2 regions of the Vibrio splendidus genome follow, and region 1 is predicted to be linked to the other one. Evidence: predicted binding sites of a transcription regulator. Region 1 holds the regulator's gene; the other holds the start of a gene.

Region 1 (3,184 bases):
AGGCTTAGTTTCAACAGACGATTCAGAGTGGGAATACTTCGTTGACCATATCCGAGCGGGCATTGTTAACCGTAACCGCCAGCTAACAGGCGCAAGTGGTGATGCACCATTTGGTGGTCCTGGTGCTTCAGGTAACCTACGTCCAAGTGCGTACTATGCAGCTGACTACTGTGCTTACCCTATGGCTTCAATGGAAGGTGGTGAGACTCAACTGCCAGCTACGTTTAGCCCGGGTATTGAGCTTTAATTTAGGCTAATGAGTCTTTGGCTCATGCGTTAAGCTTGAAATAGGGAAGTGGTGTTATCGCTTCCCTTTTCCATCACGTCCGACACCTAGATTGGGCGGTCGATAATAATAGAACAAGTATGTCACAGGCTGATGGCTGCTGACTCTGTGTCCAGCCTCTCCCTCTCTAATCCAAATTACTAGCTTGCTAGAACCTCTGACAAGGAGTCACCATGACGCCCGATCTACTCTTTAAATCACTATGGGACGATTACATTCACAGGCTTTGCCCATCGGCTGAGAAAGTTCATCATCTGCTGAAAGAAGACGAAGCCCTGATTAATGATCATATTGCACTGCGAACTTTCAATGTTGCACCACTGGGCATTGAAACACTGGCTAAGCCTTTCCTTGAATTAGGCTACAAGGCTTGTGGCGACTACTTGTTTGAGAGCAAGAAGTTAGTGGCTAAGCACTACGAGCACCCAGACCCAAACCAACCGAAGGTGTTCATTAGTGAGTTGAAGGTAGAAGAGTGTTCAAGTGACTTACAACAGATCGTTGCGAAGTTGGTTGAGCAAGTAGACGCAAGTAAACTTCAAGGTCATGAGTTCTTGTTTGGTGGTCGCCTTTGGGATCTGAGCTTCGCGGATTTCCAAGTTCTAGCAAAAGAGAGTGAATACGCGTCTTGGCTAGCGGCTCATGGTTACGGTGCAAACCACTTTACGGTGAGTGTGAACCAGCTTAATGAGTTCGATGAAGTACAGACTGTGAATGACTATTTGAGTGATTCAGGTTTCACTATCAATGCATCTGGCGGTCAGGTTAAAGGCTCTCCAGAGGTCTTATTAGAGCAATCATCTACAATGGCAGACAAAGTCCCAGTTTCATTTGTTGAAGGCAACGAGGTGATTCCTGGTGGCTTCTACGAGTTCGCTAAGCGTTATGCGATGGCGAATGGTGAGCTTTATACAGGATTTGTTGCAGCATCGGCTGACAAGATCTTTGAGAGCACCAACGGTTAAAGAAAGATATGAGCACGGGCTTTACCCTAAAGATGCGAGTACGCTTCGCTTCGAGGAAGTTTACAAATAGGATTCAGTGAGTTCTTCTCGTATCTCGCATCTGCTCTCTAGATCTTTAGAAAACAAAAAAGCCACCAAATTTGCATTTGGTGGCTTTCAAATTTTTGGCTCAGTTAATCGAGATTAACGAGTGCCGTATACCACGATAGTTTTACCGTGTGCAGAAATTAGGTTCTGCTCTTCTAGCATCTTCAAGATACGACCTACTGTCTCACGAGAACAACCAACGATCTGGCCAATCTCTTGACGAGTGATCTTGATTTGCATGCCGTCAGGGTGAGTCATTGCATCTGGCTGTTTCGCTAGGTTAAGTAGCGTTTGAGCGATACGACCTGTTACGTCAAGGAACGCTAAGTCACCAACCTTTTGGCTAGTTACTTGTAGACGATTTGCCATTTGCGCTGAAAGGCGCATTAGGATATCTGGGTTCACTTGGATAAGTTGACGGAATTTCTTGAAAGAAATTTCAGCTACTTCACAAGGAGATTTTGCACGAACCCATGCAGTACGCTCTTGGTCTTCTTCGAAGAGGCCAAGTTCACCAATGAAGTCACCTTGGTTTAGGTAAGAAAGAATCATTTCCTTACCTTCTTCGTCTTTGATAAGAACTGCCACAGAACCTTTAACGATGTAGTACAAGGTTTCTGCCTTTTCACCAGCATGAATCAAAGTACTTTTTGAAGGGTACTTATGAATATGACAGTGTGAAAGGAACCACTCTAATGTTGGATCGGTTTGGGGTTTACCTAGAACCATAATATCTTACTTCCTCTGCAGGGTATGCTTGCCGCTTTCCGTATTTTAGCTAAGCCTGGATTGACTTGTAGGATAAGAGCACTCGTTGAGCGCTGCAAGCTATCTTGTGTTTCGTTTAAGAATAGTATCCTTTTTCAGGTACTATTTCTTGATTTTAATCGTGACCAAGCTACGATTTTTTACGCAAAATTGTGCACATGATCACGGTATGAAAAGTAATCAACCAGAATGGCGTATTGTTAACCTATTTTTCCGGTTTCGATGAGCTGTTGTAGGATGGGCCGTACAATGAGCTCCATAGCAAAACTCATCTTGCCGCCTGGCACTACAAGCGTGTTGTGGCGTGACATAAATGAGCCATCTATCATAGCCAGAAGGTAGGGGAAATCTACGTTTTTGATGCCACGCAAACGTATAACCACGAAGCTTTCGTCTAAACTTGGAATCCCTTTAGCGTTCAGTGGATTCGATGTATCTACGGTTGGGACACGCTGAAAGTTGATATGAGTGCGCGAAAACTGCGGGGTAATGTAGTTAAGATAATCATCCATTGAGCGAACAATAGAATCCATTACTGCTTCGCGTGAGTGCCCACGATCGCGTGTGTCACGAACGAATTTTTGGATCCACTCAAGGTTGACGATTGGCACCATGCCGATCAGCAAGTCGACGTGCTGTGAGACATTGATGTCGCCATCTACCACGCCACCATGAAGACCTTCGTAGAACATCACATCGGAATTTTCTGGGATCTCTTGCCATGGCGTAAAGGTGCCCGGCATTTGATTGTAAGGCACGGCTTCATCGAAGGTATGTAGGTAACTACGGACTTTACCCGTGCCTTCATTACCGTATTGACGGAAGAACTCTTCTAATGCGCCAAAATCATTGGCTTGTGGACCAAAGTAGCTGATGTGCTTACCTTGCTCGCGAGCCTTACGGATCTCGACATCCATCTCTGGTCGAGTGAAGCGATGGAAACTATCCCCTTCAACCCAAGCGGCCTTCACGTCCATCATATTGAACATTTTTCGGAAGGCTTCTGAGGTAGTGGTGGTGCCGGCTCCTGATGAACCCGTCACCGCAATAATTGGATGTTTAGCGGACATGACAACCC
Region 2 (3,184 bases), 370 kb from region 1:
TGGGTAACTTTGGTGTTGACCACATGCTAGATGGTTTGACTAAGTGGGCTCCGGGTCCTCAAACTCGTCAAGCTAACGAGCGTGATGTTGAAGCGACAGAAGAGAAGTTCTCTGGCTTCGTCTTTAAGATCCAAGCAAACATGGATCCAAAGCACCGTGACCGTATCGCATTCATGCGTATCGTTTCGGGTACTTACAACCAAGGTATGAAGATGAATCATGTTCGTACTGGCAAGAACGTAAGTATTTCGGATGCGGTAACTTTCATGGCGGGCGACCGTGCGCGAGCTGAAAAAGCGTATGCTGGTGACATCATTGGCTTGCATAACCATGGCACAATCCAGATTGGTGATACCTTTACTCAAGGCGAAAGCTTGAAGTTCGCTGGTATTCCAAACTTCGCGCCTGAGCTATTCCGTCGTATTCGTCTACGCGATCCACTAAAGCAGAAGCAACTTCTAAAAGGTTTGGTTCAGCTTTCTGAAGAGGGCGCAGTACAAGTATTCCGTCCTATGCAGAACAACGATTTGATCGTTGGTGCGGTTGGTGTACTTCAGTTTGACGTAGTTGTAGCGCGCTTGAAAGCGGAATACAACGTAGAAGCTATCTACGAAGGTGTTAACGTTGCAACAGCTCGCTGGGTTGAATGTGATGACGTGAAGAAACTAGAAGAGTTCAAACGTAAGAACCAAGCTAACCTAGCGTTAGATGGTGGTGATAACCTGTCTTACATCGCACCTACAATGGTGAACTTGAACCTAGCTTCTGAGCGTTTCCCTGACGTTCAGTTCCGAGCGACGCGCGAGCACTAATTTCTCCGCGCTCTATTCGAGTTAAACAAAAACGTCTATTGTTCTGCAGTAGGCGTTTTTTAATACGTGCTGTTTGAGGATGAATACTGAGGTTTGAGCATGAGTATTTTGGGTTGGGTTAAAGCTTGGGTTAAGAAATACGATAAGTGGTGTGAAGAGCTTGGTTTAACGCCTGAGAACAAGCGCAGTTGTGTTGCTTATCGTCGTGATCCCCAAGGGAAACAAACAGAGAGTAGGGAAGATGACACAGCAAATAAGTGACTTTCCGCTGTTTGATACCCATTGTCATGCGGATTTTGAGGCGTTTGAGCAAGGTTTTACACCGGATCAAAGTATTGATAGCTATCTTAAAGAAGCGAAACAAGCTCAAGTCGAGAAGATTCTTATTCCTTCTATTGGCCAAAGTAACTGGTCGAAGCTCGATAAAATCGCCAAATCTTACCCTAATGTTTACTACGCCTTAGGTTTCCACCCTTACTTTTTAGATCAAGCCAATGACGAGCAATTCTCAGAGCTTCGCCAATTACTCTCATCAAGAACCGGTCAATGCGTTGCGATAGGAGAGTGTGGTCTCGACTTTTTTGTCGATGTCGAGCGGGAGAAACAAGAACGCTTTTTCATCCAACAAATGGAGCTAGCGAAGGTATTTGAGCTGCCTTTGATCATCCATGAGAGGAAGTCTTATAACCGACTCATTGAATTATTAAAGCAGCACAAGTTCACTTTTGGCGGGGTGATTCACGGTTTTTCAGGGAGTGAACAGCAAGCTTTGGCGTGGATCAAGCTCGGTTTCTATATTGGTGTCGGTGGAACGATTACTTACCCAAGAGCACAAAAAACACGCACATCCATCGCAAAACTGCCTCTTGAATGCCTGGTATTAGAAACGGATGCACCGGATATGCCCACGTATGGTAATCAAGGAAATGTTAATCATTCCAAACATTTAGTTACGATCTTAAATGAACTATTTTTGCTTAGAAAAGAGCCAAAGCAATCGGTTGCAGCGCAAACTTGGCAAAATAGCCATCGTGCATTCGGTATATGTGAATAAAATCGAAGGTTTTTGTTTATCGTTTGCGTAAATTGCACTGAGCTTGTGATTTGGTTCACATTTGCGTGTGAATGGTACATGAATCTTGTACGAAAGTGTGAGGACGGCATTACTTTATTAGTGGTCGCATGAGTATAATTGCCTCCGCTTTATAGCCCCATTTTGTAACACGCCAATAAATAACTAATAAGGAAGTCATAAACTATGAGCCTGTTTATGAGCCTCGTCGGAATGGTTGCACTGATTGCAATCGCAGTACTACTATCCGACAACCGCAAAGCAATTAATATCAGAACAGTGGGTGGCGCTTTCGCTATCCAATTCGCACTTGGTGCATTCGTACTTTACATCCCTTGGGGTCGTGATCTACTTGCAGGTTTCTCTGCTGGTGTAGCAAACGTGATCGACTACGGTAAAGATGGTACTGGCTTCCTATTTGGTAGCCTTGTTAACTTCTCAGTTGACGGTATCGGTTTCATCTTTGCATTCCAAGTTCTACCAACACTAATCTTCTTCTCTGCTCTTATCTCTGTACTTTACTACATTGGTGCGATGCAAGTTGTAATCAAGGTTCTTGGTGGTGGTCTTCAGAAAGCTCTAGGTACTTCTCGCGCCGAGTCAATGTCTGCAGCAGCAAACATTTTCGTTGGTCAAACAGAAGCACCTCTAGTAGTTCGTCCATTTGTTCCTAAAATGACTAACTCTGAACTATTCGCAGTAATGTGTGGTGGTTTAGCATCTGTTGCTGGTGGTGTACTAGCGGGTTACGCATCTATGGGTGTACCTCTAGAGTACCTAGTAGCAGCGTCATTCATGGCAGCACCTGGTGGTCTACTATTCGCTAAAATCATCAAGCCTGAAACTGATGAAGTTGACGAGAACCTAGGTTCAGACATCGACGGTGGCGACGACAAGCCTGCTAACGTTATCGATGCAGCTGCTGGCGGTGCGTCAGTTGGTCTACAACTAGCACTTAACGTTGGTGCAATGCTACTAGCATTCATCGGTCTAATCGCTCTTATCAACGGTATCCTAGGTGGCATCGGTGGTTGGTTCGGTATGGAAAACCTAACTCTAGAACTTCTTCTAGGTTGGATCTTCGCACCGTTAGCATTCATCATTGGTGTTCCATGGGAAGAAGCAACTATTGCTGGTTCTTTCATTGGTCAGAAGACAGTTGTTAACGAATTCGTTGCATACCTAAACTTCGTACCATACATCGGTGACAACGCTCAAATCGTTGAAGCGACTGGTCAAGTAATGTCTGTTAAGACTCAAGCAATTATCTCGTTCGCTCTATGTGGTTTCGCAAACCTTT

Evidence for each region. Region 1 encodes CRP, which controls carbon source genes, mostly activating them, when cyclic AMP is high. Its sites were predicted from a motif close to TGTGANNNNNNTCACA; they were not measured.
Region 2: the regulator CRP is predicted to act here: its motif matches at 1,911-1,926, upstream of OCU90_RS14045 (NupC/NupG family nucleoside CNT transporter).

Annotation. Positions count from the first base shown of each region.
Region 1 covers NZ_AP025508.1:3,543,929-3,547,112, reverse strand. Annotated here, with positions in the region: gene astD (succinylglutamate-semialdehyde dehydrogenase) at 1-247, shown strand, start outside; gene OCU90_RS15965 (DUF1338 domain-containing protein) at 460-1,251, shown strand; gene crp (cAMP-activated global transcriptional regulator CRP) at 1,435-2,067, opposite strand; gene OCU90_RS15955 (phosphoribulokinase) at 2,307-3,176, opposite strand.
Region 2 covers NZ_AP025508.1:3,172,078-3,175,261, reverse strand. Annotated here, with positions in the region: gene prfC (peptide chain release factor 3) at 1-812, shown strand, start outside; gene OCU90_RS14055 (DUF5363 family protein) at 918-1,073, shown strand; gene OCU90_RS14050 (TatD family hydrolase) at 1,054-1,866, shown strand; gene OCU90_RS14045 (NupC/NupG family nucleoside CNT transporter) at 2,071-3,184, shown strand, end outside.